One region of the Mesorhizobium sp. W050 genome, then DNA from elsewhere that is predicted to be linked to it. Evidence: predicted binding sites of a transcription regulator. Region 1 holds the regulator's gene; each other region holds the start of a gene.
What was found. Region 1 encodes LexA, which represses DNA repair genes until DNA is damaged. Its sites were predicted from a motif close to TGTTCNNNNTGTGTTCNG; they were not measured.
Positions count from the first base shown of each region.

Region 2: a site for LexA is predicted at 1,349-1,366, ahead of ACYG9Y_RS07120 (ATP-dependent helicase). Genes of this name have one in related genera too.
Region 3: a site for LexA is predicted at 1,264-1,281, ahead of parE (DNA topoisomerase IV subunit B). Genes of this name have one in related genera too.

Region 1 is NZ_JBTTIH010000001.1:2,423,740-2,427,016, forward strand. Features, by position in the region: gene kynU (kynureninase) at 1-489, opposite strand, end outside; gene ACYG9Y_RS11695 (GntR family transcriptional regulator) at 657-1,421, shown strand; gene lexA (transcriptional repressor LexA) at 1,627-2,409, shown strand; gene ACYG9Y_RS11705 (ComEC/Rec2 family competence protein) at 2,403-3,277, opposite strand, start outside.
Region 2 is NZ_JBTTIH010000001.1:1,498,558-1,501,834, forward strand. Features, by position in the region: gene ACYG9Y_RS07120 (ATP-dependent helicase) at 1-1,308, opposite strand, end outside; gene ACYG9Y_RS07125 (glucose/quinate/shikimate family membrane-bound PQQ-dependent dehydrogenase) at 1,593-3,277, shown strand, end outside.
Region 3 is NZ_JBTTIH010000001.1:1,926,834-1,930,110, forward strand. Features, by position in the region: gene parE (DNA topoisomerase IV subunit B) at 1-1,193, opposite strand, end outside; gene cpaB (Flp pilus assembly protein CpaB) at 1,451-2,356, shown strand; gene ACYG9Y_RS09220 (type II and III secretion system protein family protein) at 2,390-3,277, shown strand, end outside.

The DNA of each region.
Region 1 (3,277 bases):
GTCGTCGATCAGCTCCTCGATTGCGGCCGCGTCGACGCCCTCCAGCCGCAGCCGCGTTCCCGGCCGGGTCGAGGCGACGCCTTCGGCCATGTAGAGGTCGGTCGGGAAACTGTCGCCCTCGGCAACGATGGCCGACCGAGCCGGCCGCATGCCGAGCGCGGCGTGCAGCAGCTTGTAGATGTTGATCGAGGTTGTGTCGCAGACCACCGTCTGCCCGTCAGCCGCGCCGATCAGTCGTCCGAGCTGATCTCCCAGTTCCACCGGCATGTTGAACCAGCCAGCCGTGTTCCAGGCGCGAATGAGGTCCTGCGCCCATTCCTGCGTGGCGGCCTGCTGCAGTTCGCTGAAGACGACCGCTGACGCGGCACCCAGCGAATTGCCGTCGAGATAAATCACGCCTTGCGGCAAGACAAAGCGTTCACGCATGGAGCGCAGCGGATCGGCGGCATCCATTGCTTCGATTGTAGCGAGATCGGGTGTCGTGCTCATGATCCGGCGCCCTTCCATGGACAAACGCGCGCGGCGGAGCCTGCCGCCCAAACATGCCGGCGATCTTGAGTGGTCGCCCTTGAACTGTCAAATATTATATATAATTCACCCGTTGAAAGGCTTTGATATATAATGATCCGCCGAGCGTTTATGTCTGATGGATCACGATGCTGGATGACGAGCAGACCTCGAAGACGGAAGCAGCCTATCGCCTGCTCAGGCGCGATATTCTTGCGACCCGGCTGGCGCCTGCCGCGCCGTTGAAGCTGAGCACGCTGCGCAACACCTACGGCATCGGCTGGACGCCGTTGCGCGAGGCGCTGTCGCGGCTGGAGGCGGAACGGCTTGTGACCGCCATCAGCAACCGCGGGTTTGCGGTCGCTCCCGTCTCTCGGGCGGAGCTCGAGGATTTGGCGCGTGCGCGGCTGGTGGTCGAACTGCCCCTGCTGGTGGAATCGATCGAGAAGGGCGACCGTGAGTGGGAAGACGCGGTCGTTGCCGCCCACTATCGTCTCTCACGGTGCGGGTCTGTTCTCGACGATCCATCGGATGATGCGGTCGACGCGTGGTACGAAAAACACGATGCCTTCCATGCGGCGCTGCTCAGTGCCGCGACATCCAGCTGGCTGCTGCGCTTCAATGCAACGATTTCCGACCAATTGCATCGCCATCACCGCTTTCTGGGTCTGGCCCCGACGCTGCGCGCCGCCGCCGGCCGCACGGATGGACACCGGAAGGCCGTGGCGGCCCTGCGCGACGCCGTGGCGATCGAACACCATACCGCCCTGATGGAAGCGGCCCTCGATCGCGACGTCGAACGTGCGAAAACTCTGATGACCGCTCACATCGGCTACACGCTGCAGGTCTATGCCCAGAGCGAACCCGGCGCGGATGCTGCGCAGCCCCGTCCGAAAAGGAAGCGGCGATCATAGCCGACGACGCAGGGCACTTTGTCTTCGTTTCACCCCGTTGCCGGCCAACGACTACGAGCGCCGCTCGCGGTGCCGAACGTTACGCTGAACAAAACGTCAACACATTCATTAAACTTTAAAAGGTTGCGGAACACAACTGGAACAGATAGTGTTTGTTCTGGGTTTGTTTTTTCTGATTCTGGTTTCAGAACCCTTGGGGGCCGCGATGCTGACGCGCAAACAACATGAGCTTCTGATGTTCATCCATGAACGCCTGAAGGAGAGCGGAATCCCGCCGTCCTTCGACGAGATGAAGGAAGCGCTCGACCTCGCCTCCAAGTCCGGCATCCACCGACTGATCACGGCGCTTGAGGAGCGCGGTTTCATTCGCCGGCTGCCGAACCGGGCGCGCGCGCTGGAAGTGCTGCGGCTACCCGACTCGATCGCACCAGGCCTCAACGCGGCGAGGAAGTTTTCGCCGAGCGTCATTCAGGGCAGTCTTGGTCAAGCCGGGCAAGGGCAAGGCGGCCAGGGACAAGGCGGGATGGGCCAAGGCGGTCTCGGCCGCCAGATCAAGCCGGTCTCGCCGTCGCGTTCGATGTCTGCCGGCAATGACGATGCCGTTTCCTCGATTTCAATCCCGGTGATGGGACGCATCGCCGCCGGCGTGCCGATCGACGCCATCCAGCATCAGACCCATTCGATCTCGGTGCCGCCCGACATGATCATGGGCGGCGAACACTACGCGCTCGAGGTCAAGGGCGATTCGATGATCGAAGCCGGCATTTTCGACGGCGATACGGTCATCATCCGCAATGCCGACACTGCCAGCCCCGGCGAGATCGTGGTGGCGTTGGTCGACGACGAGGAAGCGACCCTGAAACGCTTCCGCCGCAAGGGCGCCTCGATCGCGCTGGAAGCCGCAAACCCGGCCTACGAAACCCGCATCTTCGGCCCCGACAGGGTCAAGGTGCAGGGCAAGCTGGTCGGGCTGATCAGGCGTTACTGAGCCGGCTTAGGTTTGTACTTTTCACGCTGCTTGTAGGGCGGCAGGCCTCGGGCTTCGCGTGAGAAGCGGCGCTGCTCGTGCCAGGGGCGATACGGCTTGTCGACGGCGAAGCGGATGGTTGGCGCTGCAGCTGCCGATTGCGGATCGAAGAAGACGGCGGCGCTGCCGTCGCGGGCCAGCTGTTTCTTCGTCACGACCAGCACCAGCGGGTCGCGGCACGGATTGTAGGCGGTGGCGTCATCGATGACGATCAGGCTCGCGAAGGCACAGGCCGGCCGCGCCGTCTTGCGGTCTTTCGCAAGCGCTACAATGGCTCCGGAAGGGTGCCGGGCGATACAGAGATCGCCGGTGCAATAGAAGGGCGAGCCGGGCGGCAGATCGAGCGGATCGAGATCGAACCGCGTATCTGTTGACTCGAAAATCTCAGGTGGGATAATGGTTTCGGCCCGCAGCGCCCGTTTCCAATTGTCCGTGGTGAATTCGTTGGAGCGTTCGCGGTTGAGGGCGAGTTCGCCGCCACCGATCGGCATGGCCACCAGATGCGCATCCTCGGATATGAGCACGTCGGGCGTAAGCACCTGCGGCACCGTCAACAGGCCGGCCAGCGCGAAAGGCACGGCCGCCAGCCTGAGCCAGGTGGTGGCCATGGTGGCGATGACGAGGGCGACCGCCACCAACAGCACCGAGCGGATGGAGATCAGCCCGACGGCGTCGACCGGCGAGCGCTCGGAAATCCAGGCCGATATAGCGATCATCGCCATCAGACCCTTGCCCATCACATAGAGGAACGGCCCGTCGGCGCCGAACGGCATCGCCAGTGCGCTGAGCACGGCAAAAGGCATGACGATCAACGAAACAATCGGCATCA
Region 2 (3,277 bases), 930 kb from region 1:
CTCGGTGAACAGCGTCTTGCCGAAGCGACCCTCATTGTGGGCGATGAGGTGCGAGGCGGTGCCGAGGATGTGCGCCGTCGAGCGGTAGTTGCGTTCCAGCCGGATGATGGTGGCGCCCGGGAAATCCTTGTCGAAGCGCAGGATGTTGTCGACCTCGGCGCCACGCCAGCCATAGATGGACTGGTCGTCGTCGCCGACGCAGCAGATGTTGACTTTGTTTTCGCTCACGGGCCGTTCCGCGCCTGCCGGCGCAGGCCCTCCGCCCCCTCTTTTTTGCGCGCCTTCGGCGTCGCGGGAGTCGCCTCGCAACGGCTCGGACGCCTGGTCGGGCTTGCGGCCTTCGGCCGAGCGCGCTTTACCCTCCCCTGGATGGGGAGGGTCGCCGCGAAGCGGCGGGGAGGGGTGACTGGCGCCGGCGCTGCCACCCCCACCCGCGCCGCTACGCGGCGCGACCTCCCCCATCGAGGGGGAGGTAGGTCTTTGCGCCAGGAGCCGCAGCCACATGTATTGCGCGGTGTTGGTGTCCTGGTACTCGTCGACGAGGATGTATTTGAAGCGCTTGTGGTAGTCCTTCAGCACGTCCGGATTGGCGCGGAAGATGCGGATAGGGTGGCAGAGCAGATCGCCGAAGTCGCAGGCGTTCAGGGTCTTCAGCCGCTCCTGATAGGCCTTGTAGAGTTCCCGGCCCTTGCCGTTGGCGAAGCTGCGGGCATCGCCCTCGGCAATGTCGGCGGGGCCTTGGCCCTTGTTCTTCCAGCCGTCGACCATCTGCGCGAACTGCTTGGCCGGCCAGCGCTTGTCGTCGAGGCCTTCGGCCTGGATCAGCTGCTTGATCAGCCGTACGACGTCGTCGGTGTCGAGGATGGTGAAATCGGATTTGAGCCCGGCCAGCTCGGCGTGGCGGCGCAAGAGCTTGACGCCGATGGAGTGGAAGGTGCCGAGCCACGGCATGCCCTCGACGGCTTCGCCGACGAGATGGCCGATGCGCTGCTTCATCTCGCGCGCGGCCTTGTTGGTGAAGGTCACCGCCAGGATCTGCGAGGGGAAAGCCCTGCCGGTGGCCAGGATATGGGCGATGCGGGTGGTCAGCACGCGTGTCTTGCCGGTGCCGGCGCCGGCCAGCACCAGGACCGGGCCTTCGGTGGTTTCCACCGCCAGCCGCTGCTCGGGGTTGAGGCCGTTGAGATAATCGGGCGCGCTGTTGGGGCCGCTGCGGGCCGCCATGGCGCGCGCCGCTATGCCCGACGGGGCCGCGGGCCGCGCATTGGGTTCGTCGAAAAAGGGCATGTCTTCCGCAAAGCCGGACATCTCCCCCGAATGTAGTGATTCGGGAGCGAAAGACCAGAAGTGTCTACGTTTTGTTCTGCTTTGGAAGTGAGATTCTGGGGCGCAGTGCGAATTTCGTCGTCCCGACGCCCGACAATGTCGTGGAGGTGCTGCAGCGTGGGAGCGGAATGAAGTCGAGCGTTTGCTCTCGCCTTATGCTGGCAGGGCCAGCTTGACACACGCGGCCTGGGGGAGAAAGCTGGCGACAGGGCAGGGGCGGCTGCCCGTGAGGCGCTGCAAAGCGCATCAGTCGAAGGAGTATCGTCTTGGCTGTCGTCATCACCTCCCTCATCCTGTTCCTCATCGGCCTCGCACTTGGCGGCGGCGGCGTCTGGCTCGCGATGCTCGGCGGCAGCTGGTACTATGTCGTCACCGGTCTCGCCTTCCTGATCGCCGCATGGCTGCTCTTCCGGCGCAAATCGACGGCGCTCTGGCTCTACACGGCGATCGTGCTCGGCACGCTGGCCTGGGCGGTGTGGGAAATCGGCTTCGACTGGTGGGAACTCGGACCGCGCGGCGGCATCATCGTGCTTCTGGCGCTGTGGCTGCTGACGCCTTGGGCAAGGCGGGGCCTGACCGGCCCCGACGCGCGAGCGCCGCTCATTCTGGCCGTGCTCGCTTCGCTCGCCGTCGCCGGTTATTCGATGACGGCCGATCCCAAGGACATCGCCGGCGACCTCAGCGCCGACAAGGTGACGCCGACTGCCGATCTCGGCGGCAACGTGCCTCCGGGTGAATGGCACTTCTATGGCCGCACGCAATTTGGCCAGCGCTATTCGCCGCTCGACCAGATCACGCCCGACAATGTCGCCAAATTGCAGCCGGCCTGGACCTACCAGACCGGCGACGTGAAAGGGCCGGACGATGTCGGCGAAACCACCTATCAGGTGACGCCGCTGAAGGTGGGCGACTCGCTCTATATCTGCACGCCGCACAATTTCGCCATCGCCATCGATGCCGCCACCGGCAAGGAGAAATGGCGTTTCGATCCCAAGATCAAGCTCGACAAGGACCGCCAGCACCAGACCTGCCGCGGCGTGTCCTATTATGCCGATGCCAAGATCGCCGCCGGCCAGCCTTGCGCGACGCGCGTCTATCTGCCGACCTCGGATGCGCGGCTGATCGCGCTCGACGCCGCCAACGGCCAGGTCTGCCCGACCTTCGCAGAGGCCGGCACGCTCGATCTGTTGACCAACATGCCGTATCCGAAGTCGGGCTATTATTACTCGACCTCGGCGCCGCTGATTGCCGGCGGCAAGATCATCATCGGCGGCGCGGTCAACGACAATTATTCGACGCAAGAGCCGTCCGGCGTCATCCGGGCCTTCGACGTCGACACCGGCGCCCTGGTGTGGAACTGGGATTCCGGCAATCCGGACCAGACAACGCCGCTGGCGGCAGGCCAGACCTACACCCACAACTCGCCCAACATGTGGTCGACGGCAAGCGCCGACGAGAAGCTCGGCCTGCTCTATGTGCCGCTCGGCAACCAGACGCCGGACCAGCTCGGGATGGGCCGCAGCGCCAATGTCGAGAAGTTTTCCTCCTCGATCACCGCGCTCGATCTGGCCACCGGACAAGTGCGCTGGGTGCGGCAGACCGTGCATCACGACCTCTGGGACATGGATGTGCCGGCACAGCCGACCCTGGTCGACATCACCACCGCTGTCGGCGTCGTTCCGGGCCTGGTTGGACCGACCAAGCAGGGCGACCTCTACGTGCTCGACCGGCGCAGCGGCGAGCCGATCATCCCGATCAAGGAAGTGCCGGCGCCGGGCGGCGCTGTCGAGGGCGATCACACGTCGCCGACGCAGCCGGTCTCGGATCTCTCCTTCAATCCGAGGCCGCTGACCGGCGCCGACATGTGGGGCATCACCATGTTCGACCAGCTGGCCTGCCGGATCGAATTCCAGGGTCTGCGCTACGAGGGCCGCTATACCCCGCCATCGGT
Region 3 (3,277 bases), 500 kb from region 1:
GTCTCGACAATGCGAATGGCTTCGATCGTTGCCAGCCTGTCCTTGGTCTGGCCGACGAATTCCGGCTCGCGGATGAAAACCGACAGCATGCCGGCCGCCGAGATCATAACGTCTTCGGAGGTGACGATCGAGGCGCGCTTGTTGCCGACCAAGTCGGCATAGGCCCGAAGCCCGCGCGTCAGCACATTGCGAAAGCCGGCCTCATGCGTGCCGCCTTCGCCGGTCGGGATGGTGTTGCAGTAGGAGTTGACGAAGCCGTCACCGCCGAACCAGGTCACCGCCCATTCCAGCGAGCCGTGGCCGCCCTGTTTTTCGCTCTTGCCGGCGAAGATCTCGCGGGTCACCTGGAAGTCGTCGCCAAGCGATGCCTTGAGATAGTCCTTCAAGCCGCCGGGGAAATGGAACTCCGCCTTGGCGGGCGTCTGGTCCTTTTCCTTGATCAGCGATGGGTCGCAGCTCCAGCGGATCTCGACGCCGCCGAACAGATAGGCTTTCGAGCGGGTCATGCGATAGAGCCGCGCCGGCTCGAAGGCGGCGCCCTTGCCGAAAATCTGCTCGTCGGGATGGAAGCGGATTTTGGTGCCGCGCCGGTTGTGCACTTCGCCGAGCTGCTCCAGCCCGCTCACCGGAACGCCGCGCGAGAACCTTTGGCGGTAAAGCTGGCGACCGCGCGCGACTTCGACTTCGAGATGGTCCGACAGCGCATTTACGACCGAGACGCCGACACCGTGCAGACCGCCGGAGGTCTCATAGACCTTGCTATCGAACTTGCCGCCCGAATGCAGCGTCGTCATGATGACTTCGAGCGCCGGCTTCTTGAATTTCGGATGCGGATCGACCGGAATGCCGCGGCCATTGTCGGTAACGGTCAGAAACCCGTCGGCCGACAGCTCGACATCGATGAAGGTGGCATGGCCGGCGACCGCCTCGTCCATCGAATTATCGATGACCTCGGCAAACAGATGGTGCATCGCCTTGTCGTCGGTGCCGCCAATATACATGCCGGGACGGCGCCGCACCGGCTCCAGCCCCTCCAGCACCTCGATGTCGGCGGCGCTATAGCCCTCGCTGCCGTCCTTGGTCGCGGCAGGACGCTTCGTGGCCTGCACCAGCGGGTCGGCCGGGCGCGAAGGTGTCCGAGCCGGTTGCGGCTGCTTTTCCAGATTGCCGAAAAGATCGTTGTTGTCGTCCATGCCTGCCATAGAATCCGGTGCCGCGAATCACCCGTCGATACTGCCACGCTTTTCGGCGCCAAGCGACGGAAGTTCCTGTTACGTTCGGGGATTAACCCCTTCTTATCCTAAAACCTTTCGATAACCAAGCCGGCGGAAATAGGTCCGTGCGGAGCCGCTGGGATTCCTGAATCTTTAACAAAGCGGCCTAGCGTCGCCCCAACAAAACAAAAGACCACGAGAGTCAGGGGTTGGTTGTGAGGGGCAAGGCCATAACGATGATTGGCATCGCTGCCGTCTTCGGCGCGATTTCAATCTTTGCCGCGGATTTCTGGGTGAAAAGCCAGGCCAAGGCCGATGCCGAAGAGAAAACGGCGTCGATCCCGGCGCCCGCCGTCCCCAAGGTCGTCTTCAAGACCATCGTGGTGGCCAACGCGCCGCTGCGTTACGGCATGGAGCTTGACCGGGCGCAGCTCAGCGAAATCCCATGGTCCGAGGATTCGGTGCCGCAGGGCGCGTTCACCACAGTCAATGCATTGCTCGCCGAAGGCAGCCGCGTGGTATTGTCGCCGATCGAGATCAACGAGCCGGTGCTGATCAGCAAGTTGTCGGGGCCGAACGGCCGCGCGACGCTGTCCAACATGATGACGCCCGGCATGCGGGCGGTGACAATCCGCACCGACGAGATCGCCGGCGTCGGCGGCTTCGTCATGCCGGGCGACCGGGTCGACGTGGTGCTGACACGCGATGCGGGCGAAATCCAGGAAGTGGCCAAGAACGCGCAGGGCGCTGCCGGATCGACCGTTACCTCCGAGATTGTCGTCTCCGACGCCAAGGTGCTGACCGTGGGGCAGGGCGCCGACGAGCGCCAGACCACACCGCAGATCGCCAATTCCGTCACCATCGAGGTGACGACCGAAGGCGCGCAGAAAGTGGCGCTTGCCCGCACCGTCGGCACCTTGTCGCTGTCGCTCCGCTCGGCCGCAGACGGAGGGGCCGCCAAGGACGGCGTCACCACCATCTCGTCCTTCGGCGGATCGGTCGCCTCCGGCGTCCAGGCCGCTGCCGGCGCGCTGTTCACTGCCGCGACCAAGGAGCCTGAGAAGCCGAAATTCAAGACGATCATCGTGACGCGCGGCACGCAGGTCGAAGAATACCAGGTTCCTGCGCGGGACCAGCAATAACTGCCGGTGGGGACCGGGCGAGGGACGGGACAGATGTCGGGACTTCATGCATTCCAGACGACGAAAGGGCTGCGCACAATGCGGGCGCTTGCGGTGGGGGCTTGCCTCGCCGCGGCCGCAATGCTCGGCCTCAGTGCGCCAGCCAAGGCCGACAACGATATCGTCCATGTCTCGTCGACAACGAATGCGTCGATCAAGGTAGCCAAGGGCAAGCCGAAGACGGTCATGACCAATGCCGCCTTCTACCAGATCGTCATCGGCGATCCGGAGATCGCCAACGTCAATCCGCTGACCGACAAATCCTTCTATGTGCTGGGCAACAATCTCGGCACCACCGGCATCGCACTGTTCGACCAGAACAAGCAGTTGGTCGGCACCGTCGACATCGAGGTGACGCTGGACACCGACCAGCTGGCCAGCACCATTCGCGCCAGCGTGCCGGACGCCAAGATCAAGGTCGGCTCGGCCAATGGCCGCGTCGTGCTGTCGGGCGAGGCCGATGACGCGGTCGCCGCCGAGAAGGCAAGCAAGATCGCCAGCCGTTTCTCCGGCAATGAGGAAGTGATCAATTCGGTCAACATCTCGTCCTCGCAGCAGGTTCAGCTCAACGTCCGCTTCGTCGAGATCAATCGCCAGGCCGGACAGGATCTCGGCGCCAAATACAGCGCCAATTTTGCTTACGGCATTGGCGGGCGCGACGTCACCATCGAGCCGGGCTCGGTGCCGGGAGCCGGCAATGGCGAGATCATCGGCCGGCTGCTGTCCAACGGCCTGTCGATCGACGTCGCCATCAAGGCGCTGGAGGAACGTGGCCTTGCCCGGCGGCTGGCAGAGCCGAACCTGATCGCCCGCTCGGGCCAGACGGCAAGCTTCCTCGCCGGCGGCGAGTTCCCGATCCCGGTCTCCGAGGACAATGGCAAG